4 regions of the Geodermatophilus sp. SYSU D01180 genome follow, and region 4 is predicted to be linked to each of the others. Evidence: predicted binding sites of a transcription regulator. Region 4 holds the regulator's gene; each other region holds the start of a gene.
What was found. The regulator LexA, encoded in region 4, represses DNA repair genes until DNA is damaged. The targets are predictions, from matches to a motif close to TCGAACANNTGTTCGA.
Positions count from the first base shown of each region.

Region 1: ACI8AA_RS02040 (DUF222 domain-containing protein) is a predicted target of LexA. The motif match lies at 2,432-2,447, and genes of this name have one in related genera.
Region 2: dinB (DNA polymerase IV) is a predicted target of LexA. The motif match lies at 1,832-1,847, and genes of this name have one in related genera.
Region 3: ACI8AA_RS09755 (DUF222 domain-containing protein) is a predicted target of LexA. The motif match lies at 2,793-2,808, and genes of this name have one in related genera.

Region 1 is NZ_JBJGZH010000001.1:458,900-465,825, reverse strand. It holds gene ACI8AA_RS02050 (ABC transporter substrate-binding protein) at 1-203, opposite strand, end outside; gene ACI8AA_RS02045 (IclR family transcriptional regulator) at 421-1,242, shown strand; gene ACI8AA_RS02040 (DUF222 domain-containing protein) at 1,276-2,286, opposite strand; partial or broken gene ACI8AA_RS02035 (alpha/beta hydrolase) at 2,743-3,611, shown strand; gene ACI8AA_RS02030 (quercetin 2,3-dioxygenase) at 3,700-4,257, shown strand; gene ACI8AA_RS02025 (alpha/beta hydrolase fold domain-containing protein) at 4,328-5,233, shown strand; gene ACI8AA_RS02020 (FAD-dependent monooxygenase) at 5,423-6,926, shown strand, end outside.
Region 2 is NZ_JBJGZH010000020.1:79,609-86,534, reverse strand. It holds gene ACI8AA_RS17570 (DUF3040 domain-containing protein) at 45-473, opposite strand; gene dinB (DNA polymerase IV) at 610-1,782, opposite strand; gene ACI8AA_RS17560 (BatC protein) at 2,013-2,348, shown strand; gene ACI8AA_RS17555 (cupin domain-containing protein) at 2,636-3,760, shown strand; gene ACI8AA_RS17550 (sucrase ferredoxin) at 3,780-4,712, shown strand; gene ACI8AA_RS17545 (alkaline phosphatase family protein) at 4,717-5,889, opposite strand; gene ACI8AA_RS17540 (class I SAM-dependent methyltransferase) at 5,886-6,638, opposite strand; gene ACI8AA_RS17535 (VOC family protein) at 6,688-6,926, opposite strand, start outside.
Region 3 is NZ_JBJGZH010000008.1:79,228-86,153, forward strand. It holds gene ACI8AA_RS09740 (DNA repair helicase XPB) at 1-12, shown strand, start outside; guanidine-III (ykkC-III) riboswitch at 166-230, shown strand; gene ACI8AA_RS09745 (DMT family transporter) at 242-556, shown strand; gene ACI8AA_RS09750 (LPXTG cell wall anchor domain-containing protein) at 593-685, opposite strand; gene ACI8AA_RS09755 (DUF222 domain-containing protein) at 836-2,788, opposite strand; gene ACI8AA_RS09760 (DEAD/DEAH box helicase) at 3,227-5,017, shown strand; gene ACI8AA_RS09765 (helix-turn-helix transcriptional regulator) at 5,103-6,926, opposite strand, start outside.
Region 4 is NZ_JBJGZH010000017.1:48,029-54,954, forward strand. It holds gene hflX (GTPase HflX) at 1-1,263, shown strand, start outside; gene ACI8AA_RS15995 (phosphatase PAP2 family protein) at 1,379-2,125, shown strand; gene ACI8AA_RS16000 (hypothetical protein) at 2,097-3,167, shown strand; gene lexA (transcriptional repressor LexA) at 3,196-3,975, opposite strand; gene ACI8AA_RS16010 (LysM peptidoglycan-binding domain-containing protein) at 4,213-4,845, shown strand; gene ACI8AA_RS16015 (hypothetical protein) at 4,964-5,548, shown strand; gene nrdR (transcriptional regulator NrdR) at 6,049-6,594, shown strand; gene ACI8AA_RS16025 (vitamin B12-dependent ribonucleotide reductase) at 6,731-6,926, shown strand, end outside.

The sequences.
Region 1 (6,926 bases), on a different contig from region 4:
TCGTAGCCGGTGGGCGCGGCGTCGGCGTCGTAGGCGAAGGTCAGCGTGCCCTCCTCGCTGGCGCTGGCGGCCCCGCCACCACCGCCGTTGCCGCCGCAGGCGGCCAGCGTGGCGGCCGTGGCGAGGGCGAGCGTCGCCGCGCCGAGGCGGACGGTCGTGGGCCGCGTGCCCGCGGCGCGGGACCGGAAGGTGAGTCGATGCATCGTGTCCTGGCTCCTCATCCTCGACGGACGCGAGGGGTCTGGACGGCCGACCGGCGGCCGTGCGGGCTGCTCCGCCCGACTGCCCCAAGACGATGAGGACGACTGCGCTGTGGCGTCAGGCACAATGCCGGTCAATGGAAAACGAGTGTGGTGCGGGCCTCATCGGCAACGGACGGGCGTCCTCCCGGTGAACGACGGCCCGGTGGACGACGGCCCGGTGGACGCCCCCGCTACGGACGGACCCGGCCCCGAGACGCGGGTCCGCGGCAAGCGGCCACCGCAGGGCGACCCGGTGGTCGACCGCGCCCTCGCCCTGCTCGCCGCCTTCGACGCCACCCGCCCGTCGCTGACGCTGGGCGAACTGGCCCGCCGCAGCGGCATCCCGACCAGCTCGACGCTCCGGCTGGCCGGCCGGCTGGTCGCGTGGGGCGCGCTCGAGCGCGACGCCGAGGGCCGGTTCACCGTCGGGCTGCGACTGTGGGAGGTGGCCTCGCTCGCGCCCCGCGCGCGCGGCCTGCGGCAGGTGGCGATGCCCTTCCTCGGCGACCTGGAGGAGGTCACCCGCCAGCACGTGCTGCTCGCCGTCCGGGAGGGCGGGGACGCCGTGCTGCTCGAGCGGCTCTCGGCGCACGCGGCGATCCCGGTGCTGTACCAGGTGGGCGGGCGGCTGCCGCTGCACTCCACCGGCGTCGGCCTGGTGCTGCTGGCCTACGCCGACCCCGACGTGCAGGAGGAGTACCTGGCCCGGCCGCTGGTGCACGAGCCCGAGCGCACGCCGGTGTCGGAGGCGGCGCTGCGGCGCACGCTGGCCGAGGTCCGCCGTGAGGGGCTGGCCCACTTCCGCCGCCGCGTCCCCCGGCCGATCGTCTCGGTGGCCGCGCCGGTCTTCGACGCCACCGACCGGCTGGCCGCCGCGGTCTCCGTCGTCGTGCCGCAGGAGGGCGCGGACGCCCGCGTGCTCGGCCCCGCGGTGCGCACCGCCGCCCGCGCCATCTCCCGAGGGCTCGGCGCCCGGCGCCCCCTCGGCCCCGGCCGCTGAGGCTGCCCCGCGGGCGTGGGCGTGCAGGAGCGCTCAGGCGGCGGGGGTCAGGAGTGGGGCGGGGACGGTGATCTCGTTGCCGTCCGGTCGGTGGGTGCGCCATCGCCCGTCGGGTTGTCGCTCGACGCGGAACCCGTGGTGGACCTTCGTGTGGTGCCGCTCGCACAGCAGCGCCGAGTTCTCCAGCGAGGTCTCGCCGCCGTCGGCCCAGTGGACGAGGTGGTGGACGTCGGCCCACCAGGTCGGGGCGTCGCAGCCGGCGAACACGCACCCGCCGTCACGCAGTTCCACGGCGCGGCGGATGTGCCGGCTGGCCAGCCGCTGCTCCCGGCCGAGGCCCAGGGGTGCGCCGTCGGGGCCGAACACGACCCGGGCGATGGCGCCGTCGCAGGCCAGCCGGCGGGCCTTGGCCGCGGAGATCACCGCCCCGGATCCGGGCTGCCCGCTGCCGTGGCCGGTGGCCAGGTCCTCCAGCGCGATCGGGGCGATCACCTGAGGTCTGGTGCCGCGCAGCACCGGTGCCGCGCCCGACGCGAGGGTGTTGTCGCACAGCTGCACCAGGGCGTCACCGAGGCGCTGGGCGCGGGTGCGCTCGTCGCCGGCGGGCCGGTCGGCCTGCCCGTGCGCCTCGAGGGCGGTCTGCAGCCGTTCGCCGCCCACGGCGTCGAGGTGCCCGCGGATCGACAGGCTGCCGTCGGCGTGCCGGGACAGCGTCAGCGACCGCCCCTGGGTGGGGTCGGGCTCGGGCCCGTCGAGGTCGAGGTCGTCCAGGTAGTGCGCGACGACCTGCACCAGGTCCTTGTGATCACGCTCGAGGGCCACCTCGGTGAACACCGCGTCGATGACAGCCAGGTCGATCCCGGCGGCCGCGGCCACGGACAGCCGCTCCGGCGTGACCGCCTGCGCCGCGACCGCCACCTGCTCGGCCGACACGAGGCCCGCGTCATGCGCCTCGGCGAGTGCCGGCAGGTGCTCCAGCGCGCGGCCGTTGCGCACCAGCCGAGAGGCCTCGGGGACCGAGAGCCGGCGTGCCCACGCAGCCACGAGGCCATCGACCTCAGGCCGTCCCGTTCCGGCGCCTGCTCGAGTTCGGCTGCCCGGACCCGACGAGCGAGACGGGCGTCGGTTCGGTTGCGCTCGGCGACCAGCGCGGCGACGTCGTCGAGGACGTCACCGCTTCCCTGTCCATCCGAACACATGATCGAAGCCTAGCCGACCAGACAACCTCCCGCGACCTGAATCCGCAGCTCAGCGGCTCGTCCACAGATTCCGACGCGGCCGTTGACGGGGAATCCGCGACGCCTCGCCCTGCCGGCCAATGGCACGGGGATGGCCGGACCGGCCTCGCGCTGACGAAGGTGACGCGGACCACCGTCGAGCCCCGGAGGACCCGTGCCGATCCACCCCGCCATCGCCGCGGACCTTCACCTGCTGGAGGGCATCGAGTCCTTCGAGCGGGGTCTCGCCGATCCGGAGCAGCGCGCCCGCCTCGACGCGTTCATGTCGATCGAGGGCGCCCCGCCGCCGCCCGCCGTCGCCACCCGGCCGGCGTCCGCGCCGGGTCCGCACGGCGACGTCCCGGTCCGGGTGTACGAGCCCGACGGCGGCGGCGCCGACCGCCCCTGCCTCGTCTGGTTGCACGGTGGCGCGTTCCGGATGGGCGACCTGGACATGCCCGAGGCCGACTGGACCGCGCGGCAGGTCTGCGAGCGGGCCGGCGCCGTCGTCGTGAGCGTCGACTACCGGCTGTGCGTCGGCGGGGTCACCTACCCGGTCCCCCACGACGACGCCGTCGCCGCCGTCCGCTGGGTGCGCGACTCCGCCGCGACCCTGGCGTCGACCCCGCGCGCATCTCCGTCGGCGGCGCCAGCGCCGGCGACAACCTGGCCACCGGGGCCGCGCTGCGGCTGCGCGACGACGACGACTGGGTGCCCGCGGCGCTGGTCCTCGCCTACACGACGCTGCACGCGGTGGTCCCCGCGCCGTCGGCCGCGCTCGCGGCGCTCATGGCCGAGGTCCCCCGGCTGCTGCGCTTCCTGCCGGAGGACCGGGCGTCGATCACCCGGAACTACCTGGGCGGGCCGGAGAGCCGGGCCGACGGGTACGCGATGCCGGCGAACGCCGTCCTGGAGGGCATGTGCCCGGTCCTGCTGCTGAACTCCGAGTACGACGACCTCCGGGCCTCCGCCGAGGCGTTCACCGCGGCGCTCGCGCTGGCCGGCGTCGACGTCCGGCAGGTGCTCGTCCCCGGGATGCTGCACGGCTTCCTCAACGTGCCCGCGGCCGACGTCGAGCCGGTCGACCGTGCGCTGGCGCTCATGGCCGAGACGGTCGTCGGCGAGCGCGTCGTCGTCCCGGTGTCCGCGTGACCGTGCCGGTCAATGGAACGGGCCTGGGGCGCGTGACCCGGGTCACGGATGCTCGGGTGGTCACCGCCGACCCGACCCGGGAGTGCAGATGAGCTTCGAGTACCTGATCGACCCGGAGAAGGGCCCGCAGTGGAAGGGGCTGCTCCCCGGCAAGCCGGTCCCCTACGTGCTCAAGCGGGGCGAGGGCGAGCACGCGATGCTCTTCGGCGACCTGTTCACCGTCCTGCTCTCCGGCGACGAGACCGAGGGCCAGTTCGGGATCATCACGAGCGAGTGCCCCGCCGGTGAGCTCATCCCGACGCACGCGCACGCCGAGACCCACGAGACCTTCGGCATCCTCGAGGGCAGGGTGCGGCTGTTCTTCGAGGACGCCGAGGGCACCAAGCAGTCGCAGCTGCTCACCCCTGGCGACTTCGGCTTCGTGCCGGCCGGCTTCGCGCACGCCTACCGGGTCGAGGAGGCCGCCCGGATCATGGGTGTCCTCTCCGGCGGGTTCGAGCGGTTCTTCCAGCACATGGGCACGCCGACCGACCACCCGACGACCGATCAGCCGCCGTTCGTCCCCGACTTCCCGCGCATGCAGGCAGCGGCGCAGCAGCACAACATGCAGTTCCTGCGCGACTACGAGTGGCCCGAGCAGGCCTGAGTCCCGCACTCCCCGACCGGGCGCGGTCCCTCCCAGGGGCCGCGCCCGGCGTCCGTTCCGAGGAGGCCCCGTGCCCACGCCCGCCCTGCCGCTGCCGCCGCCCGCGCACGCCGCTCCCCTGCCCGCGCCGTCGCCCGGCCCGGACGGCACCCGCGTCCTGTCCGGGGTCGCCTACGCGGCGCTGCCCGGCACCCGGCCGCTGGAGCTCGACCTGTACCTGCCGCCCGGCGACGGGCCGCACCCCGTCGTGCTGTTCCTGCACGGCGGGGGCTGGCGGCTGGGCAGCCGGCACTCCGGCGGGCCCGCGTATCCCGGCCGCACGCTGTTCGAGCGGGTCGCGGCCGCCGGGATCGCCGTCGCCAGTGCCGACTACCGGCTCTCCGGCGAGGCGGTCTGGCCGGCGCAGCTGTCCGACGCGAAGGCCGCCGTCCGCTGGCTGCGGGCGCGCGCGGGCGAGCTCGGCGTCGACCCGGACCGGGTGGCCGCCTGGGGCGAGTCCGCCGGCGGGCACCTCGCCGAGCTGCTCGGCCTGGTCACCGACCCGGCCCTGGAGGGCGACGTCGGCGTGACCGGCCCGTCGAGCGCCGTCGCCGCGGTCGCCGCCTGGTACGCGCCGGCCGACCTGGCCGGCTTCGCCGGGGACGCCGGCGCCGACCCCGCCGACGCCACCACCCGGGAGACGCAGCTGCTCGGCGCCCCGCCGGCGAGCGTCCCCGACGCCGCGGCCCAGGCGAGCCCGGTGACCCACGTCCGGGCGGACGCGCCGCCGGTCCTGCTGCTCCACGGAACCGGCGACCGGTTCGTGCCCTGCGTACAGAGCGAGCGGCTGGCGGAGGGCCTGCGGCGTGCCGGGGCCGACGTCGAGCTGCACACCTACGACGGCGCCGACCACATGTGGCTGGGTGCCCCGGACGCGGCCGCGGACGCGCTCGCCCGGACGACCGCCTTCCTGCGCGCGCGGCTGCTCCCGTCCTGATCCGGAACCACCCGGGACCGCTTGCCGGTCAATGGAATCGCCCCTCGGCAGAGTGACCCCGGCCACCCATCCTCGACGTGTCCGGGCGTGGCCCCCGAGCCCACCGGCCCCCTGATCTCCCCGCCCCTCCCCCGCCTTCCGCGCGCGACAGGCGACCGAGGGCGGCACCGCAGTCCGACAGGAGTCCCCGTGACCGAAGCGCACGTCCCGTCCCGGGTCCCGGTGCTCGTCGCCGGCGGCGGCCCCAGCGGGCTGGCCGCCGCGATCGAGCTGGGCCGGCGCGGCGTCGAGGTGCTCGTCGTCGAGCCGCGCACGGAGCTGGACCCGCTGCGCCCGCGCGCCAAGACGACCAGCGTCCGCACGATGGAGCACCTGCGCCGCTGGGGCCTGGCCGACCGGCTGCGCGCCGCCGCCCCGTTGCCGGTGTCCTGGGCGCAGGACGTCGTCTTCTGCACCGGGCTGTTCGGGCACGAGATCACCCGCTTCCCCGAGGCGTTCGGGCTGTGGACCGAGCCCCGGCAGGTCGCCGCCGAGGCCGGCCAGCAGGCGCCCCAGCCGGAGGTCGAGCTCCTGCTGCGGGAGGCCGCCGCCGCCCTGCCGTCGGTGATCCTCCGGGTCGGCGCGCGGGTCACCGCGATCGCCGACGGGGCGGACGAGGTCCGCGCCACCGTCGAGGGCCCGGACGGCGCGCGCACCGACGTCGTCGCGGAGTACGTGCTCGGCTGCGACGGCAGCGGCGGCGCCTCGCGCCGCGCGATCGGCGCCCGCTACGAGGGCTCCTCCGGCGCGATGCCCAACCTCAGCGTCACCTTCCGCTCGCGGGCGCTGGAGGAGCGGCCGCTGTGCGCGCTCGGCGTCCACCACTGGGTCATCGGCACCGAGCGCGGCGGGCTCATGGGCCGGCTCGACCTCGACGGCACCTGGTGGGCGATCGTCCAGGGCGTCGACACGCTGGCCGGGGACGCCGACCCGGCGGCGCTGGTCCGCGCGCTGGTCGGTGCCGACATCGACGTCGAGGTGCTGGCCACCGACCCGTGGCAGGCCCGGATGCTGCTGGCCGACCGCTACCGCGGCGAGCGCGTGTTCCTCGTCGGCGACGCCGCGCACCTCAACCCGCCGTGGGGCGGCCACGGGTTCAACACCTGCGTCGGCGACGCGGTCAACATCGGGTGGAAGCTCGCCGCCGTCCTGCAGGGCTGGGCGCCGGCCGCGCTGCTGGACAGCTACGAGCCCGAGCGGCGCCCGGTCGCCCGGCGGACCATCGACGCCGCCGGCGGCCAGGAGGCGTTCCTCGCCCCCGCGTTCACCGGCCGCGACCTCGACGACGACGGCCCCACCGGTGTGGAGTTGCGCGCGGCGCTGGCCGAGGCGCTGCAGGTCAAGGACCCGGAGTTCCACAGCCTCGGGCTGGTGCTCGGCTACGACTACCCCGACTCCCCCGTCGTCGTCCCCGACGGCCGGCCGGTGCCGGCGCCGGCGCTGGCCACCTTCACCCCCTCGGCGCACCCCGGCGCCCGGCTGCCGCACGCCTGGCTGGGCGACGGCGACTCGCTGTTCGACCGCCTCGGCGACGGCTTCACCCTGCTGCGGCTGGACCCGGGCGCCGACGCCGGGCCGCTGTCCGGCGCCGCGGCCGCCCGTCGGGTGCCGCTGACCGTCGCCGACCTGTCCGGCGTCCCGGGGCTGCGCGACC
Region 2 (6,926 bases), on a different contig from region 4:
CGCCGTCCCGATCGGGACGGCGGCCGTCGGCGGGGTCTCGGGGGCTACTGGTCGTAGCGGCGGCGGAAGCGCTCCTCGAGCCGGTTCTTCAGCGGCTGCTTGCGGGACCGCCCGCCCCGGCCGCGGCCGCCCTGCGCGCCGCGGGCACCGGCCGGGCCGGTCTCGACGGCGCCGGTGGCCGAGCGGTAGTTGAGGACGCCGAGCGCGGCACCGCCGAACATCACGAGGAACCCGAGGACGCCCAGCGGCACGGACGGGACGACGGCGCCACCGACGAGGACGGCCAGGCCCACCACGACCAGGAGCGCACCGAGCTGCAGCTTCCGCCGGGCCCTGAGCCTGCGGTCGCCGGTGCGGACGGAGGAGGCGAACTTGGGATCGTCGTCGACGAGGGCGCGCTCGATCTGCTCCAGCAGTCGCTGCTCGTGCTCGGAGAGCGGCACCGAGACCTCCAGGTGGGCGGAGCCAGACACCACCGGGCCCGTACCCGGTGGTGACACCGAGGATACGAGCCGTCGGCGGGGTGCGAAAGGCGAGTGCGCGGCGACCCGCCGCACCGTCGTCGTGACCACCCTCACGGGGGGTCCGCGGGCGGTCCCGGAGCCCCTCTCAGCGCACCCGGCGGTCGCGGTCGCGGTGCAGCAGCGTGGCCGGCCGCACCGCGCCGGCGCCGAACCGGCGGGCCGCCCGGTCGGCGGCGAGCTCGGCGTCGCGGCGGCCGTGCTCGCGGGCGCCGAGCTCGAGCTGCCGGGGCGCCTGGCCGGCCGGGACCAGCCGCTCGGCCCGCACGCCGACCAGCCGGATCCGCGCCCGGTCCAGCCCGAGCGCGTCGAACAGGGCCCGCGCGGTCTCGTACACGTCCTGCCCGACGTCGGTGGGGACGCCGAGGGTGCGGCTGCGGGTGATGGTGGTGAAGTCGGCGAAGCGGACCTTGATGCTCACCGTGCGGGTCAGCCAGCCGCCCGCGCGCAGCCGGGCCGCCGTCCGCTCGGACAGCCGCAGCAGCTCCCGGTGGACGACGGCGGGGTCGTCGACGTCGGTGGGGAAGGTCTCCTCGTGCCCGGTCGAGCGCTCCGGCTCGTCGGGCACCACCCGGCGGGGGTCGCGACCCCAGGCCAGCTCGTGCAGGTGGGCGCCGGCGGCGGGGCCCAGCGCCCGCTGCAGGGTGCGCGCCGGGACGTGCGCGAGGTCGCCGACGGTGCGCAGCCCCAGCCGCAGCAGCACCTGCTCGGTCTTCGCGCCCACGCCCCACAGCGCGCCGACCGGCAGCGGGTGCAGGAAGTCGATGACCTCGGCCGGGCGGACGACGAGCAGCCCGTCGGGCTTGGCGCGGGTGGAGGCGAGCTTGGCCACGAACTTGGTGCCGGCCACGCCGACGGAGCAGGTGATGCCCTGCTCGTCGAAGACGCGGGCGCGCAGGTACTCCCCGATCTCGGCGGCGTCGCCCAGCCGGCGCCCGGCCCCGCCGACGTCGAGGAAGGCCTCGTCCAGGCTCAGCGGCTCCACCAGCGGGGTGACCGACCGGAACAGCGCCATGACCGCCCGGGACACCTCGGCGTAGAGCGCCACGTCCCCCGGCAGCACGGTCGCCGTCGGGCACAGCCGCAGCGCCCGCGCCGTCGGCATGGCGGCGTGCACGCCGTACGCGCGGGCCTCGTAGGTGGCCGAGGTGACCACCCCGCGGTTGCCCGCGCCGCCGACGATGACCGGCGTGCCGGCGAGTTCGGGGCGCCGGCGCACCTCGACGCTGGCGAAGAACGCGTCCATGTCGACGTGCAGCACCGTGCACCCCTCGGCACGCCCGCCCGACGACCGCACGCGACCTCCCCGCTCGAACACGTGTTCGGAGACTAGCGGCCCACCCGGGGAGGCGGCGCGCCGTCCCCGGCGTGTCCGGGCACCCCGGGAAGTCGCTGGTCGGCGCATGTGTGACCGGCGCACGGGCGAGGTAGGTGGGACACGACCGACCGCCGTCCGGCGGACGGTCCCGACCCGGATCCCGGAGGAGCCCGATGGCGCTCGACGACGACGACATGACCAGCACGGAGGGTCCGGCCGACAGCGGTGCCGGCGAGGGCACGCCCGGCCAGCACGACGGCGGCGCCGACGGCGGTGCTGACAGCGGCGCGGGCCACGGCCCCGCCGACGGCGGCGCGGCCGGCGGCGGCTCGGACGGCGGTGCCGACGGCGGTGCCGACGGCGGTGCCGACGGTGGCGCCGACGGTGGTGCGGACGGCGGCGCGGACGGCGGCGCCGGTCACGGCCCGGCCGACGGTGGGGCGGCCGGCGGCGGCTCGGACGGCGGTGCCGACGGTGGCGCCGACGGCGGCGCGGACGGTTCGGCCTGAGCCAGGACCCGGCCGTCGCAGGGCCGGGCGGGGCTGAGGCCCGCCCGGCCCTGCGCCGGTGCACGCACCTCGACCCCGCGGTCTTCGCCGAGCGGTACTGGTCCCGCCGCCCGCTGCTCGCCCGCGCCGAGGACACCGGGGAGTCGTTCACCGACCTGCTGACGCTGACCGACGTCGACGAGCTGCTGTCGCGGCGCGGCCTGCGCACGCCGTTCCTGCGCATCGCCAAGGACGGCGCCGTCGTCGACCCGAAGCGCTTCACCACCTCCGGTGGTGCCGGCGCCGAGGTGGCCGACCAGGTCTCCTCCGACGCCGTCCTCCGGCTGTTCGCCGACGGCAGCACCGTGGTCCTGCAGGGCCTGCACCGGCTCTGGCCGCCGCTGGTCGAGTTCGCCGACCAGCTCGCCGCCGACCTGGGGCACCCGACGCAGGTCAACGCGTACGTCACGCCGCCGTCCTCGCGCGGGTTCAGCCCGCACTACGACGTCCACGACGTCTTCGTGCTGCAGGTCGCCGGCGAGAAGCACTGGACCATCCACGAGCCGGTGCTCGAGGAGCCGCTGCGCACCCAGCCGTGGACCGACCGCCAGGCGGCCGTCGCCGCCGCCGCGGAGCGCGAGCCGGTCATGGACGCCGTGCTGCGCCCGGGCGACGCGCTCTACCTGCCGCGCGGCTACCTGCACTCGGCGGTGGCGCTCGGGCAGACCAGCGCGCACCTGACCATCGGCGTGCACCCGGTGACCCGCTGGGCCGCGGCCGAGTCCGCGCTGGACCTGGTGCGGGTGCTGGCCGCCGAGGACCGGGAGCTGCGCCGCGCCCTGCCGGTGGGCCTGGACCTGTCCGACCCGGCGTCGGTCCGCGACGACGTCGCCACGGTCGTGACGGCGCTGCAGGAGTGGCTGGGCCGGGTCGACCCCGACGAGGTCGCCGAGCGGCTGCGCTCACGGACCTGGTCGCAGGTGCGCCCCGAGCCGGTGGCGCCGCTGGCGCAGGCCACCGCGGCGGCCGCGCTCGGCCCGGACACGGTCCTGCGGCTGCGCCGCCGGCTGCGCTGCGCGCTGCGGGACGCCCCGGCCACCGCCGAGGGCGGGCGGGTGGCGCTGCTGGCCGGCCGCCGCCGGCTGGAGTTCCCCGCCTCGACCCGCGCCGCGCTGGAGGGGCTCCTGGCCGCCGGCGAGCTCAAGGTCGCCGACCTGGCCGGCCTCGACGCCGACGACCGGCTCGTCCTCGCCCGCCGGCTGGTCACCGAGTCGATCGCGCTGGTCGCCGACGCGGCTGTGCAGGGCGCGCACGGGGTCGACGGCGTCCCGGCCACCGCCCCCGAGCCGGGTCCGCACGGACCGGGCGCCCCGGCGCCCGACGCCGGCGGGGACGATGGGGAGCGTGCCGACGCCCTCGGGACCGGGTCGTGACCCCGTCGCCTCCTCCCGGGTGACCGCTCCCGTCCCCGCCCGTGCGGGCCGGCTCGACGCCACCCGCTGCTCGGTCACGGCCCTGGTCCGGGGGGACTCCCCCGTGGCCACAGCCGGGCCGGCGCAGCGCTGGCTGCTGGTCGAGCAGCCGGGCCCGTGGGGCCGCGACGCGCTGACCGGCTCCCGCATCGACCCGGCGGTGACCGCCCGGCTGGCCGCGCGCGCCCGCGCCGAGGGCGTGCGGGTGCTGCTGGTCCGCCGGCCCGGCGACCGGGCCGCGGACTCCGGGCGCCGCTGGGCCTACGCCGACGGCCGCCCGGGCCGCGAGGGCCTGTGGTGGTCGACCCGCGCCGACGACGCCGACCTGGTCGAGGCGCCCTGGGACGGCTCGGCCGGCGAGCGCGCCGACCGGCCGGCGTACCTGGTGTGCACGCACGGGCAGCACGACGCCTGCTGCGCGCTGCGCGGCCGGCCGCTGGCCGCGGCGATGCCCGCGCCCGCCGACGTCTGGGAGTGCAGCCACCTCGGCGGCTGCCGGTTCGCCTCCAACGTGCTGGTGCTGCCGCACGGGTTCGCCTACGGGCAGGTGCCCGGCGACGGCGCCGACCTGGTCGCCGCGCACGCGCGCGGCGAGGTGGCCCTGCCGTGGCTGCGCGGGCGGGCCGGGATGCCGCTGCCGGCGCAGGCCGCCCAGCAGGCCGCGCGGGAGCGGCTCGGGCTGCTCGGCGTCGACGACCTGCCGGTGCGCGGCTCCCGGCGGCTGGCCGCCACCGCGGCGGAGGACGCCGACGGCGTCGAGCGGTTCGAGGTGGTGCTCGGCGGCGCGGACGGCGACGTCGTGGTGCGGGTGGAGAGCCGGCCGGCGGACGAGGCGGCGCAGCTGACCTGCCGGGCGGTGCACGCGGCGCACCCGCGCACGTGGACGGCGCTGTCGGTGTCCCCGGTCCGCTGAACCGCTAGGCGAGCGCGCGGCCGCGGGCCAGCAGCAGCGGGATCGCGACCTCGGCGTCGGTGAGCGACCCGTGGTAGGCGGCCAGCCGGCTGGGCCCCGGCTCGGTGGCCGACGCGGTGACCGCCCACGGGCCGCGGGCGAGCGCGACGACGTCGCCGATGCGGGCGGCCATCCCCTCGCCGACGGCGCCGAACACCCCGCTGGCGACCGCCTCCTCCCGCCCGGCCACCCAGGCCCGGTCGCCGAGCACGCCGCGCCAGGCGTCGAGGACGTCGGCGGCGGCGCCCGGGACGGTGTGCACGTAGCGGGCGCGGGGCTCGCCAGCCAGCAGCGCGACACCGTCGAGCAGGGCGGGCTCGTCGTCGACGTCGACGCGGGTGCCGGCGGGGACGTCGAGCATGCCGTGGTCGGCGGTGACCAGCAGGGCGGCGTCGTCGGGCAGGCCCGCGACCACCTGCTCGACCACCCGGTCGACCAGGGTGAGCTGCACCCGCCAGCTGTCGGAGTCGACCCCGCGCACGTGGCCGGTGAGGTCGAGCTCGGGGGTGTAGCCGTAGACCAGCCCGGTGGGGGTGGCGGCCAGCGACTGCAGCAGCACGGCGGCGAGGTCGCCGGCGCTGACCGTGCCCGCGTACGCCGCGCCCCGGTACACGGCGGTGGTGAGGCCGGACCCGGCGTAGGCGTAGGGGGCGACCGCGGTGACCGGCAGGCCGGCGGCCGCGGCCTGCTCGAAGACGGTGGGGCGCGGCTGCCACGTGGCGGGGTCGGGGTCGTCGGCCCACTGGACGTGGTTGAGCAGCCGGTCCTCGCCGGGGACGGCGGTGACGAAGCCGAGGACGCCGTGCCCGCCCGGGGGGACGCCGGTGCCCAGCGTGGCGAGGCTGACCGGGGTGGTGCTCGGGCAGGGGGCGGCGAGGTCGCCGGCGGGCGCGGCCAGGGCGGCGAGGGCCGGGGCGAGGTGCGCGTGCGCGCGCAGCAGGTGCGCGCCGAGGCCGTCGACGAGCAGGACCGCGACCCGGCGAGCGCCGGCCAGCGCCGCGGTGAGGCCGAGCGGGTCGCCGGGCAGGCCGCCGCGGTCGACGCCGACCCCCAGCGCGGCGGCCGCGCCGGGCAGGACGTCGGCGAGGCTGGCCGCGCCGTAGGCGGGGCGGACGAGGTCCGGCGGCAGCGCCGTCACGGGCGGCGGGCCAGGACGTGCAGGCCGGCGGCGACGTCGCGGTAGGGCGAGGTGCCGGCCAGCGCGAGCTCGAGGCGGCGGACGGCCTCGGGGTCGGCGCCGGAGCTCGCGTCGAGCAGGTCGGCGACGACGGCGACGCCGCGCCACTCCTCCGGCTCGAGCCCGGCGTTGCGCAGCAGCGCGAGCAGGTCCTCGGAGCCGAACCGGCGGCGGGCGGGGCGGGTGCGGCCGGGCGCGGGGTCGCGGTCCTCGAGCAGCGCCAGCGCCTCCTTGGGGTGGCCGCCGAGCGCGCGGGCGAGGACGGCGCCGGCCCGGTTGGCGGTCGCCACGCTCACGTGGCCGCCGGGACGCAGCGCGCGGGTGATCTCGCCGAGGGTGGTGGCGGGGTCGTCGACCACCTCGAGCACCGCGTGGCACAGCGCGAGGTCGTAGCCGCCGCCGTCGGGACCGTCCCCGCCCAGGGGCAGTTCGTGCAGCAGGTCGCCGTCGCCCTGCAGGCCGCGGACCCGGTCGCCGACCCCGGCGGTCTGCGCCCGGCGCCCGAGGGTGGCCAGCGCGTCGGCGCTGGGGTCGACGACGGTGACCTCGTGGCCGCGGCGGGCCAGCGGGACGGCGAAGACGCCGCTGCCGCCGCCGACGTCGAGGACCCGCAGCGGGGTCCCCGCGCCGGCCAGCGGGTCGAGCGCGGCCCAGACCGCGGCGGTCCGGACGGGCAGCTGCTCGCCGGTGGACGGTGCGGGGGCGGTCACCCGTCCGACCCTAGTGGCGGGGGTCTCCCGGCACCGGCCCGCGGCCGGTTCAGGCGGAGACCGAGTCGGCGGCCCGCTCCAGGTCGGCGATGACGATCCTCCGCATCGTGAACATCTGCTCGACCGCGCGCCGCCGCCGGTCGGGGTCGGGGTCGGCCTGCAGCTCCAGCAGCCGGACGGGCACGACCTGCCAGGAGACGCCGAAGCGGTCCTTGAGCCAGCCGCAGGGCGCCTCCTGCCCGCCGTCGGTGAGCCGGTCCCAGAAGTGGTCGACCTCGGCCTGGTCGG
Region 3 (6,926 bases), on a different contig from region 4:
CCCGCCGACTGAAACCCTCTCCGCGGCCCCTGGTCCCCGTGACCGGGGGGCCGCGACCGTCTCCTGACCCGGCAGCCCGGGCAGGATGACCGCGTGGAGGGCCTGACCTCCTGAGGGTGGTGGCCGTTCTCACCACCCGGGACGGGCGGGGTGTGCGACGGTGGAGGCGGGTCCGCAGCGGACCCCCGGACGAGCAGCGCCGTACCCGGACAGCGACAAGACGGCGTCCTCGGGAGTCGTCGTGTCCTGGTTCGTCCTCGTCCTGTCCGGTGCCCTCGAGGCGGTGTGGGCCACGGCCCTCGGCCGCACGGAGGGCTTCACCCGGCTGGCGCCGACGGTCGTGTTCGTCCTCGGCCTGGTCGGCAGCATGCTGGGGCTCGCCTGGGCGATGCGCACCCAGCCCGTCGGGACGGCGTACGCGGTCTGGGTGGGCATCGGCGCGGCCCTGACCGCCGGCTACGCCATGGTGTCGGGCGAGGAGCCGCTGTCGGCGCTGCGCGTGCTGCTCCTGCTCGGCATCGTCGGCTGCGTGATCGGGCTCAAGCTCACGCACTGAGCCCCGCCCTCCGACAGAGGACGCCGGGATGCCTCGTCAGGGCCGGTTGTTGCGGCGGCGGATGGTGATGATCCCCGCGACGACCAGCAGCAACGGGAGGATCACGCCCCACATGAGCCAGCCGTTCATCGGTCGCCCCCATCGGTCGTCCGTGAGCGCGATGCCGCCCCTGTCGCACCTGCTCCCGACCGTCAGCCTGCAGTAGACCTCCGCGCGCGGGCGTCACCCCACGAGGACGAGGAGTGCGCGCACCGAAGCCGGAACCTGAGGGGTCCCGGCTCAGTAGGGCGGTGGGGTGGTCGTCGCGGTGAGCCCGGTGGGGGTGGTGAGGGTGAGGGTGCCGTCGGCGGCGAGGTGGTGTCGCCAGCCGGGGGCCTGGTGCTTGCCGCGGTGGTGGCCGGCGCAGTAGCCGGCCAGGTTGTGCGCGGCGGTGGGTCCGGCCGGCCAGGGGATGGCGTGGTCGAGGTGGCCGGTGCGGCGGCGGCAGCCGGGGAACCGGCACCGCCGGTCCCGGGCCCGGGCGTGCCGGTCGAGCGCCGTGGCGGGGTGGTAGCCGGCGGTCGGGCCGGGGACGCGCAGGCCGGTGCCGGTCCTGTCGGCGCGGTGCAGGGCCGGTAGGTCGGTGAGGGTGAGCAGCGCGCCGGTGAGGGCGTCGGTGAGGACCAGGCGGGGCCGGTCGGTGAGCCCGCCGCCGGCGGTGCGCCGCAGCAGCCCGGCCAGCGCCTCCCGGGCCTGCTGGTCTGCGGCGGCGAGGGCGGTCAGCGCATCCGGTGCGGCGGTGATCCGCCCGGCGGGGCTGCCGCGCCAGGCGGTCTCGTCGGCGGTGTCGGCGCGCTCGGCGGTGGCCACCATCCGGGCGGCACGGCCCAGTGCCCGCTGCGCAGCCAGGAGCGCGGTGCCGGCGTCGTCGACGGCGCGGTCGGCGCGCGCCCACCAGCCCGCGGGCACGGTCGTCCCCGGTGGGGAGTCGGTCGGCCGAGGCCCTGAGTCGTCGGGCGGTGCGGGTTCGTCCGGCGGTGGTTGCAGGCCGGGTGGTGGTTCCTCGTCGACGGGGCAGGACACCGGCCGGTCGTCGAACTCCCCGGCCAGCACCCGGGCCTCCATCCGGTCCCACCACGCGGACAGCTCGTCGGCCTCGGCCTCGTAGTGGGCGATGTCGGCGGCGGTGAGATCCAGCAGCGGCCAGTCCTCGGCACCGGCGGCGGCGATGTCGACCCGTGCGGTGTCGACCGGGCCGGCCGAGGACGTGCTGCCTGTCGAGTTGTCGATTCCGGCGCCCTCGCTCGGGGCAGCGGGCTCGGGAGTCTCGGGCTCGGGGGTCTCCGGCTCAGTGAGGGCGGCCAGCAGGGCGCGGACCATCTCCGCCGGCACCACCTGTCCGTCGATCTCGCACGGCTGATCCCCACCCAGCAGCGCCCCCACCGGGGCGACCACGTCCAGGCGCACCTGCACCGGCGGCAGACCGGTCCCCCCGGGGCGCAGCACCAGGTCGAGCAGGCAGTCGGCCATCTTCTGCCCCCGGGTGCGGCCGTCGCCGGGCAGCGCATCCGCGTACGCGCCCAGCGCCTTCACCAGCGCCGCCGCCTCCGGCGTGGTCAGCAGCGCACCCACCACGCTCCTCCCGTCCACCCGGTCCGGCCGGGCGGACACCCCGCGCTCGCGCACCGCCCTGGCCAGCCGGTCGGCGGCCGCGCGGGCGCCGCGCTCGAGCACCTCCCGGTGCGCCTCGTCGCCCAGCTGCGCCGGCGTGGTCACCCGCCCCGCCGCCCACGCGAGCAGGTCGGCCTCCAGCGCGGCGCGCACCGTGTCGTCGGCGATCGGGGCGACCTGGTCCAGCAGCGGCCACAGGTGCCCGAGGTGCAGCATCCCCGCCTCCAGCGCCGCCAGCGTGGCCGGCAGCCGGTGCACCAGGGTCAGCGACCGCTCCAGCAGCGCGTGCGCCGCCTCCGCGGACAACGACAGCGCCACCGCCAGCTCCCGCGTCGCCCACGCGCTCACCGGCCGCAGCACCTCCGGCCGCGCCGCCCACCGCTCCGCCGACATCGCCCCCGGCGCACCCTGCGGACGGTCGGCCGAGGCCGGCCGGGTCGCCGCGAACGCCGCCACCGCCCGCGCCCGCAGCGCCGTCGGCCGGGCGATCTCCCGGTCCGCGGCCTGCACCGCCCCCAGCGGCCCGGACGACACCCAGACCGGCGGCGCCACCGGCACCGGAACGGTCAGCACGTCGTCCACGAGGTCGAACATACGGCCGACCACTGACAGAAACAGGCGACTGAGCAGCACGTTCGCCACGAGGCCGGGCCCAGGGACACGCCTCATCCGGAGGCAGGCGGTCCGCGACGCGACGGGTTGCCACGCCGGGCGCAGCGGGCACCGCCGCCGCTCAGGGCAGCCCGGGCAGCAGCTCGTCCAGGGCCACCGAAAGGTGCCGCACCCGGACGCCGGTCGCGTGGAAGACCGCGTCGACCACTGCGGGGACGGATGGGGCCGGCGGGACGCGCCGGACCGGTCCGTTCCCGATGTGAGGCCTGCCACGCCGGACCGGCGGGCGGGGACGAAACCGCAGGTCAGGCGCGTGTGGCGGACCGCATATACGACGGCTGCGGGCGGGCGCGCGGGAGGTGGCCGGTCGGGCGTGTCCGGCGTGCGCCAGGCAGGATGGGCCGCGAGATGGCGAGTGCAGCACGGGCGGGGGCGGTCGCCCCGCAGACGACCAGCCGACCGCTCCGGGCCTGGCAGCAGGCGGCGCTCGAGCGCTACGAGGAGACCTCCCCCAAGGACTTCCTGGTCACCGCGACCCCCGGCGCCGGCAAGACCACCTTCGCGCTGACGCTGGCCTCGCGGCTGCTGCAGCGGCGCGAGGTGGCCCGCGTGATCGTGGTCTGCCCGACCGACCACCTGCGGATGCAGTGGGCCGACGCCGCCGACCGGATGGGCATCGTGCTCGACCCGGGCCTGACCAACGCCGTCGGCCCGGTGCGCGCCGGCACCCAGGGCTACGTGACGACGTACGCGCAGGTCGCAGGCAAGCCGATGCTGCACGCCGCGCGCGCCACAGCGGTGAAGACGCTGGTGATCCTCGACGAGGTGCACCATGCCGGCGACGGCCTGTCGTGGGGCGAGGCGATCGAGGAGGCCTACGGCTTCGCCGCCCGCCGGCTGTGCCTGACCGGGACGCCGTTCCGCACCAAGCCCGACGAGCGGATCCCCTTCGTGCGCTACGAGGAGGACGGCTTCGAGGGCGACGCCGGGGAGGCCGGCGCCGGGCTGGTCAGCCGCGCCGATTACACCTACGGCTACAAGGAGGCGCTGGCCGACAACGTCGTCCGCCCGGTCGTCTTCGCCGCCTACACCGGCACCTCGCGCTGGCGGAACTCGGCCGGCGAGGTCGTGGCCGCGTCGCTGTCGGAGGCCGGCACCCGCTCGGTGGAGATGGCCGCCTGGCGCACCGCGCTGGACCCCAAGGGCCAGTGGGTGCCGCACGTGGTCGCCGCGATGGACGACCGGATCACCCAGCTGCGCGAGCACGGCGGCATGCCCGACGCCGCGGGGCTGATCCTCGCCAGCGACCAGGACGACGCCCGCGCCTACGCCCGCATCGTCAAGCGGATCACCGGCAAGGCGCCCGAGCTGATCCTGTCCGACGACCCCAAGGCGTCGAAGAAGATCGAGCGCTTCTCGACCGGGTCCGCGCGGATCGCCGTCTGCGTGCGCATGATCTCCGAGGGCGTCGACGTCCCGCGCGCCGCCGTCCTGGCGTGGATGACCTCCTACCGGACGCCGCTGTTCTTCGCCCAGGCCGTCGGCCGCGTCGTCCGCTCCCGGGCGTCGCACGAGACGGCGACGGTGTTCCTCCCCGCGGTGCGGCCGCTGCTCTCCCTGGCCGCGTCCATGGAGAAGGAACGCAACCACGTCATGCCGCCGCCGAAGGCGAAGGACCCCGAGGCGCTCGACCTCGACCCGCTGCCGCCCAAGGAGCGCGAGGCGGTCGGCCTCAAGCAGTGGGAGGCGCTGGAGGCCGAGGCCCGGTTCGCGCACGTGCTGCACGGCGGGACGGCGCACACCGGCGAGGGCTCCGGCGCGGTCGCCGTCGCGCCGGAGGACGAGGAGTTCCTCGGCATCCCCGGCCTGCTCACCGCCGAGCAGACGGCGTCGCTGCTGGCCAAGCGCGACGACGAGCTGCGGCTGCGTATCGCCCAGCGGGTGCACGAGGAGGACACCGGCGAGCTGCCGATCGTCGAGGACCACCCCGACGAGGACGACGCCGGCCGCGGCTGGCGGGACGTCGCCGAGCTGCGGCGGGAGATCAACCGCCTGGTCAGCCGGGTGTCGGCGAAGACGTCGACCCCGCACGCGGTCGTGCACACGCAGCTGCGCCAGCACGTGCCCGGCCCGCCGTCGGCCTCGGCGCCGGTCGAGGTCCTCCGCGCCCGCCGCGAGCGCCTCCGCACGATGCTCTGAGCCGGTCCCGCCCGCGATCATGGCGCCGTGACCACGACACGCCGTCGCCCGATGGTCAGCGCGCCATGATCGCCGGGGACGCCGGTCAGCCCGTGGGCAGCAGGCCCCTCGCGGCGGCCAGGGCGACGGCCTCGGTGCGGCTGCCGGCGCCGAGCTTGGCCAGGATGTTGCTCACGTGCACGCTGGCGGTCTTCTCGCTGATGTAGAGCTCGCTGCCGATCTGCCGGTTGGTGCGGCCGCGGGCGAGCAGGGCCAGCACCTCGGTCTCGCGCGGGGTGAACACCGCCGCGGTATCCACCACCCGCCCGGCGCCGGGCAGCTCCAGCCGCGCCCGGCGGGCCAGCGCGGTGACCGCGGCCAGCAGCGGCGCGGCGCCCAGCTCGCGCGCGGTCCGGGCGGCGGCGGAGAGCGGCTCCAGCGCGGCCCCGCGGTCGCCGACGGCGACCAGCGCCTCGGCCAGCCGCCACCGGCTGCGGGCCTGCTCGTACACGTGCCCGTAGCCGAACGCCTCGACGGCGGCCGCCCACAGCTCCGGCGCCGGGCACCCGGCCAGCCGCGCGGCCTCGGCCTCCACCCGCGCGGTCCACGCCGCCGCCTCGACGCCGTGCGGGCCGATCAGGCGGGCGTGCGCCTCCACCGCGGAGCGCGCGATCTCCACCAGCGACCCCCCCGCGGCCGTCCACTCCCGCTCCGCGGCGGCGTCCCCGGTCAGGCGGGCCGTGGCCGCCGCGTCGCCGACCGGCGCCAGCGCGGTCGCGGCGAGCCGGACGACGGCCAGCCGGTCGTCGCCCCACAGCCCGGTCAGCGTCTCCGTGGCCGACCGCGCGGTGGCCAGGGCGGTGGCCGGGTCGCCGGCCCACGCGGCGAGGTCGACCTCCGCGCCGGCGGTGGCCAGGAGCAGCAGCACGTGCGCGTCGAGCCGGCCGACGAGGCCGCGCGCCCAGGCGATCCGCTCCGCGGCGGCCGGGTCGCCGCGGCCGACCTGCACGAGCAGCCCGGCCGCCCGCACGTGCGCGGCCATCTCGGGCACCCGGGCCAGCCGGTCGGCCAGCGCCAGGCTGCCGTCCCAGTCGCCGACGACGTACCGCGAGACGACCCCGAGGTGGCGCAGCTCCGCGGCGTAGAACGACCACTCGACGCCGAGCTCCGCGGCCCGCGCCAGCGCGGTGTCGCTCCACCGCAGCGTCTCGCCCGAGCAGCCGGCCTCGTAGGCGACGATCGCCAGGTTGAACAGCACCCGCATCTCGACGTCGGGGTCCCCCGACCGGCGGGCGCGGGCCAGCGCCTCCTCCAGCCGCGCGGGCAGCTCCTCCCCGCCGCGTGAGCGGGCCAGCGACACGGCGACGTCGGCCCACGCGCCGTCGAGCCCGAGCGCGTCGGCCGCGGCCAGCGCCTCCTCGGCGGCGGCGTCGCCCTCGGTGCGGCGGCCCACGTCGTAGCAGACGCGGGCGTGCGTGGCCGCGGCCCAGGTGCGCACCGGCGAGGGCGGCTCAGCCGGCACCAGCGCCATCGCCGCCGTGCTCTCGCGCAGCGCGGCGGCCTGGTCCTCGATGCGGCCCAGCGCCTGCGCCAGCGTCGAGTGCACCCGCGCGCGCAGCTGCCGGTCGCCGTCCGGGCCGAGCAGGTCCTGCGCCGAGCGCAGCAGCGCCACCGCCCGGTGCAGCTCACCGCCGCGGCGGGCGGCGGCCGCGGTGTCCAGCAGCAGCTCCGCCTGCGACCGCCCGGCCCGCGCCGCCGCGTCGGGTACCGCCCGCCACAGCGCGAGCACCGCCTCCAGGTGCTGCAGCTGCTCGGCCGGGGCGGCCAGCCGCCGCGCCTCGTCGGCGGCGTCCAGGGAGGCCGACAGGGCGCCGGCCAGGTCGTTGCTCTCCCGCAGGTGGTGCGCCCGCTCGGCCGCGGTGCCCGCCCC
Region 4 (6,926 bases):
GAGCGCGTCGTGCTCGTCGGTGTGTGGACCGAGGGCACCCAGGCCGACGCCGACCGCTCGCTGGCCGAGCTCGCCGCGCTCGCCGAGACCGCGGGCTCCCAGGTCCTCGAGGCGGTGAGCCAGCGGCGGGACAAGCCCGACGCCGGCACGTACGTGGGCTCGGGCAAGGCCAACGAGATCCGCGACATCGTGGCCGCGACCGGCGCGGACACGGTGATCTGCGACGGCGAGCTGACCCCCGGCCAGCTCAACGCGCTGGAGAAGACCCTCAAGGTCAAGGTGGTCGACCGGACCGCGCTGATCCTCGACATCTTCGCCCAGCACGCCACCAGCCGGGAGGGCAAGGCCCAGGTCGAGCTCGCCCAGATGCAGTACATGCTGCCGCGGCTGCGCGGCTGGGGTGAGTCGCTGTCCCGGCAGGCCGGTGGCCGCGTCGCCGGCGGTGGCGGCATCGGTACCCGCGGTCCCGGTGAGACGAAGATCGAGACCGACCGGCGGCGGATCCGGTCGCGGGTGAGCAAGCTGCGCCGCGAGATCGCCGGCATGGCGACCGCCCGGGCCACCCAGCGCTCGGGCCGCGACCGCAACGCCGTCCCCAGCGTGGCGATCGCCGGCTACACCAACGCCGGCAAGTCCAGCCTGCTCAACCGGCTGACCGGCGCGGGCGTGCTGGTGGAGGACGCGCTGTTCGCCACCCTCGACCCGACGGTGCGCCGGGCCCAGTCGCCCGACGGCCGCGAGTACACGCTCACCGACACCGTCGGGTTCGTGCGGCACCTGCCGCACCAGCTCGTCGACGCGTTCCGCTCCACGCTGGAGGAGGTGGCCGGCGCCGACCTGCTGCTGCACGTCGTCGACGGCTCCGACCCCGACCCGCTCGGCCAGATCGACGCGGTGCACGTGGTGCTGCGGGAGATCGACGCGGCGGCGGTGCCCGAGCTGATCGTCGTCAACAAGGTCGACGCCATGACCGAGGACGACGTGCTGACCCTGCGCCGGGCGCTGCCCGGTGCCGTGTGGGTCTCCGCGCGCACCGGCGAGGGCATCGAGCAGCTGCGTGAGGTCGTGGCCGCCCGGCTGCCGCACCCGGACGTCGAGGTCGAGGTGCTCGTTCCCTACGACCGCGGGGACCTGGTCGCCCGTGTGCACCGCGACGGCGAGGTGCTCAGCGAGGAGCACGAGGTTGCCGGCACCCGGCTGACCGCCCGCGTCGACGGCGGCCTGGCCGCCGCGCTCGAGCGGTACGCCGTCCCGGTCGGCTGACCGCCTCCTGCACCCCGGGCCGCCCGGGTGCCCGGCTCCGCGCCGGGCGCCCGGGCGGCTCGCCGTTCCGGCCCGCCGAGGTCACGGACGGGTCACGGCCCGGTACCGTGATCCGGTGACCAGCGGCGTGGTGCGGCGCACCTCCGACGCGCCGGCCGGGCGCCCGGAGCGGGCCGCCCGCCCGGCCGCCGTGGTCGGTGCCGGCCGCCCGCCGTGGTGGCTGCTGGTCCTCGCGTTCGCGGTCACCGTCGGGGTGACCGTCGACCTGCTCAGCCGCGGGGTGCTCGAGCGGCTGGACCTCGAGGTCTCCGAGGTGGTCAGCGCCTGGGACCTGCGCGACTCGCCGGCCTACTGGCCGGTGTGGGCGGTCACCCAGATCGGCGGCCGCGGCACCATCCTCATCGTGCTGGCCGCCCTGGTCGGCTGGCTGTGCCTGCGGGAACGGACGCTGCTGCCCCTGCTGCGGGTGGTCACCGCGCTGGCGCTGCTCACCGTCGTCGTCTACGCGTTCAAGTTCGGCACCGGCCGCACGGCGCCCGCCTATCCCGGCTCGTTCTTCCACCGCGACGGCGCCAGCTATCCCTCCGGGCACGTGGCCAACGCCGTGCTCATGTGGGGCGTGGCGCGCTGGCAGGCGGTCGAGTACGGGCTCGGGCCGCGGGTGCAGCGCACCTTGTGGTGGCTGGCCGTCGTCGGGCCGGTGGCCACCGGGATCGCGATGGTCTCGCTGGACTTCCACTGGGTCACCGATGCCGTCGTGGGCGCGGCCGTGGGGCTGCTGCTGCTGGGCGTGGTTCACGCACTCGACGCGCTGGTGCTGTCACGCTGGGCGAGTGCCCGAGCCGGCCGCCCGTCCGCGTAGCGCCGCCCGGCGGGCACCGGCCGTCCTGCTGACCGCGGGCCTGATGGCCCTCCCGGCCGCCCCGGCCGCCGCCGAGGAGCCGGCCGCCCCGTCGGTCCGCTGCCAGGTGACCGACCCTCGACTGGCCGAGCTCTCCGGCCTCGTCGACGTCGGCGACCGCATGCTCGCCATGGTCGACGGCGGGGACCAGGTCGCCGTGTACGTGCTCGACGGCGCCTGCCGGGTGGTCGACGTGACCACCGCGCCGGTGGACCCCTACGACCCCGAGGACCTCGGCGTCGGCCCCGACGGCACCGTGTGGCTGGCCGACACCGGCGACAACACCACGGTCCGGACGACGGTCGCGCTCGTCGCGCTGCGGCCCGACGGGGGGACGGCGCTGTACCGGCTGACCTATCCCGACGGCCCGCACGACGCCGAGGCGCTGCTGCTCGCCCCCGACGGCACCCCGTACGTGGTGACCAAGGAGGTGCTGGGGGCCAGCCACGTCTACCGGCCGGCCGCGCCGCTGGTCGACGGGGGCACGGTGGCGCTGGCCGACGTCGGCACGGTGACGTTCACGCTCACCGGCACGCCCGGCGGTCCCGTCGGCCGGGCCGGGCAGCTGCTGGTCACCGGCGGGGCGGTGGCCCGCGACGGCAGCCGGATCGCGCTGCGCACCTACACCGACGCCTACGTCTGGCCGCTGACCGGCGCGGACATCCCGGGGGCGCTGGCCGGCGAGCCGGTGCGGATCGCGCTGCCCGAGGCGCCGCAGGGGGAGGCGGTGTCGTTCACCGCGGACGGCAGCGGGCTGCTGGTGGCCGGTGAGGGCGTGCCCGGGGACGTCACCTCGGTGCCGGTCCCGGCGGGGTCCGCGCCGCCCGCGCCGGCGGGGTCCGGGGCGGCCGACCCGTCGCCGTCGGCGCTGCTCGGCGGGGACCCCGGGGGCCTGTCGCCGGTGACCGCGGGCGTGGCCGCCGCCGTCGTCGCGACCGCGCTGGTGTGGCTCGGCGGGCGGCTGCGCCGCCGCCGGTCCGGCGGTCCGCCCGCCGGCGCCTGAGCTCCGGCGCCGGCGGGGGACCTGCGGCTCAGACCCGCCGCAGGACGGTGACGACGCGGCCGAGGACGGTGGCCTCGTCGCCGGGGATCGGCTCGTAGGCCGGGTTGTGCGGCAGCAGCCAGACGTGCCCGTCGCGGCGCTTGTAGGTCTTGACCGTGGCCTCGCCGTCGAGCATCGCGGCGACGATCTCGCCGTTCTCGGCGGTGGGCTGCTGGCGGACGACCACCCAGTCGCCGTCGCAGATGGCCGCGTCGACCATCGAGTCACCGGCGACGCGCAGCATGAACAACGTGCCCTCGCCGACGAGCTCGCGGGGGAGCGGGAAGACGTCCTCGACCGCCTGCTCGGCGAGGACCGGGCCACCGGCCGCGATCCGCCCGACCAGCGGCACGTAGGTGGGCGCGGTCGTGCCGTCGGCGGCCGCGGCAGGCGCCGCCGGGGCGGTCTCGCCCGCGGTCTCGCCGGGCAGCCGCACGTCGAGCGCGCGCGGCCGGTTGGGGTCGCGCCGCAGCCAGCCCTTCTTCTGCAGCACCGACAGCTGGTGGGCGACCGACGACGCCGACGACAGGCCGACCGCCTCGCCGATCTCGCGGACCGAGGGCGGGTAACCGCGCCGCTCGATCGAGTCGCGGATGACCTCGAGGACCCGGCGCTGCCGCTGGGTCAGGCCGTCGCCGGCCTCGCCGCGGTCGGGGAAGGTGCGCACGGCGCCCGTGCTCTCCGCGCCGGCGCCGCGCTCCGCGGCCGGACGGCGGGTCGTCGTGCCGCCGCCCCGGATGCCCTGGCCGGTCCCGCTCGTGCCCGCCACGTCTCCTCCTCGCCGGCCGCGTCCCCGCGGCCCGTCCGTCGCCCTCCCGGCCCCGAGGCCGGTCGGCGGGCGGTGCGCCCGCACGGACCGTAGCGCGCCGGCGCCGCAGGTTCAAACGTGTGTTCGAAGGACACGCCGCGCCGCTCTCGCACTCGTCGGACCCGTGCGGTAGACATCCGATCAGGCGTTCGATCGAACGCGTGTTCGATGCGGTCGACCCGATCAGGAGGAGCGGTCATGGGCAGCGTGCGGCAGGCAGTGCTCGAGTTCGACGCGGCGGTCCGGGTCCCGTGGCGGCCGCCGCTCCGCGGCGAGGGCGCGACGGCGGCCGGTGCGGCCCGCTCCGCATCCCCGGGTCACGCCGGCCGGCCGGCGCCGCGCGCCGCCCTGCCGGGCTCGGGTCCTCGCGTCACCGGGCGCCTGCGGCCGGTGCCCGACCGTCCCGCCGCGGCTCCCGCGCGCACCGCCGGCCCGGCCGCCGAGGGGCCGCGCGCCCGTCGCGACCCGGCCCGCCCGAGCGGGCGCCCGGTGCACTCGGAGCCCGCCCGGGCCGCCGTCCGCGCGCGGTGTGCGCCGGCCCCGGCGCCGGTGCGGCTGACCCGCCGCGGTCGCCGCCTGGTCACCGTGCTGGTCCTCGCCGCCGGCGTCGGCGGCGCCGCCCTCGGCCGGGAGTTCCTCGCTCCCCACGACGGCCTGCGCCTGGCCGGCGAGAGCAGCGTCGTGGTCGAGAGCGGGGACACGGTGTGGTCGATCGCCGCGGAGGTCGCCGGCGCCGACCAGGACGTGCGCGCGGTGGTCGACGCGATCGAGGCGCTCAACGACCTGCAGGGGGCGGTCGTCGTCCCCGGGCAGGTGCTCCGTCTGCCGTAGGCGCCCCGTCCGGCGCCGTCACCCGGGGAATGTGACGAGACCGCGCCGGTGAGTTCGTCAACCATGCAGGCGCCGTCGTTTACCGTCCGGAGTCGTCGTGGCACTTACGGTCAGGAGCGTGTCAGCAGCCGTGAACAGCAGCGCAGCGGTGACCTTCCGGTCCCCGCAGGACGTCGAGGTCCTCGTGGACGGCACCTGGGTGCCGGGTGCCATGCACGGCTGGCGCCACGACGCGACCGGCGGGTGCGAGGCCCGCGTCCGGCTGCGCGACACCGCGGGAGCGGACGGGGAGGACGCCTGGGTGGACCTGGCCCTCGTGCGGCTGCCCGAGCGGCACCTGACGCTGGCCTCCGGTCCCGCGGACGGGATCGCCGACCCCACGGGGACCGCCGCGCTGCCGGCCGTGGCCCGCCGCGCGGTCGTCCCGGGCGCCCGCGCCCCCCGCCGCGGCGCTCGCCGGCACGGTGGCGACGTCACCGCCGAGCAGCCCGCCGTCCGCCCGGCCGCCGCGGGCCGGCACCGGGCGCCCGCCGGCTCCGGCCGGCACCGGGCCGCGACCGCCGAGATGCCGGTCGTCATCTGCCCGGTGCCGGCCGACGGTGCCGTCGCGGAGGAGCCGGACATGCTGACCCGCCCCATCCGCCTCGGCGACCTGGTGCCGCACCCCCGCGGCGGCCGCCCCGCCGTCCGCCCCACCGCCTGACCCGACGCCGGGGCGCGTCCCCGGCGGTCCTCCGCACCCCTCCACCGGCGTCCGGCCGGACGTCCCGGGAGGCGCCTGCGCGCCGTCCGGGTGCCCGGTCGTCCCCTGCCGGCGGTGGCCGGATACACCCGGGCGTGCCTCTCCGCGCGCCGACACGCGTGGCGCCCCGGCGTGTCGTGTGACGGGAGGGGGTCCTGCTCGCGCGTGGTCACCGCGGGGTCACGGCCGGATCTCGACGGAACAGACACGCGGGTTCTCGTCTTGCAGATGTAGTGGAGCGGGGCCTACTGTCCCCCTACATCTAGTAGTTGCACCGATGGAAGTCCTCCACAGGCCGTCCTCAGGACCTCCACGGGGTGTCCACCGGATGTCCCCAGAGGGGTCCACAGACGACAGGCAGGCGGGCGGGTCCGGCAGGACCGGAACGAGCCCGCCGGCACCAGCCGCCCGAGCCGGGTCCCCGGTCCGGGCAGGTCTTCCGCGGAGGGAGGTGAACCGCAGTGCGCTGCCCGTTCTGCCACAACCCCGACAGCCGGGTGATCGACTCGCGCGAGGCCGACGAGGGGGCCACCACGCGTCGCCGCCGCTCGTGCCCGGCCTGCGGTCGCCGGTTCACCACCGTCGAGGAGGCGGTGCTCGCCGTCGTCAAGCGCAGCGGGGTCAGCGAGCCGTTCAACCGGACCAAGGTCGTCGCCGGCGTGCGGCGCGCCTGCCAGGGCCGGCCGGTCGACGAGGACCAGCTCCAGCAGCTGGCCCAGCAGGTCGAGGACGCCATCCGCGCCAGCGGCGTGGCCGAGGTCCCCAGCCACGAGGTGGGCCTGGCGATCCTGCAGCCGCTGCGCGAGCTCGACGAGGTCGCCTACCTGCGCTTCGCCAGCGTCTACCGCGCCTTCACCTCGGTCGAGGACTTCGAGAAGGAGATCACCGAGCTGCGGGCCCGCCACCACCGCGGCGGCACCCCGCCGCTGCCCGGGCTGCAGATCGAGCCGCCGGCGCCGCGCCGCCGGGGCTCCGCCCGCACCCCCTCCACCGCCCGCGACGGCTGACCGCCGCGCTCGCGACCAGACGTGCGCCGGCAGCGTCGCCGGCCCTCCCAGCACCACCGGAACCGTCAGCAGGACCAGATAGGAACAGGGTGGCTCTCTTCCCCAGCCGCCCGCACCACTCACCGAGGGAGAGCTCGTGACCGAGATCGAGGACCGCCCGGCAGCCCGTACGCGCCGGGCCGCCAAGGCGCCGACCAGGGGGAAGGGACTGAAGGTCAAGCGGGTCTACACGACCGCCGGCGTCCACCCGTACGACGAGGTGACGTGGGAGCGTCGCGACGTCGTCATGACCAACTGGCGTGACGGCTCGATCAACTTCGAGCAGCGCGGCG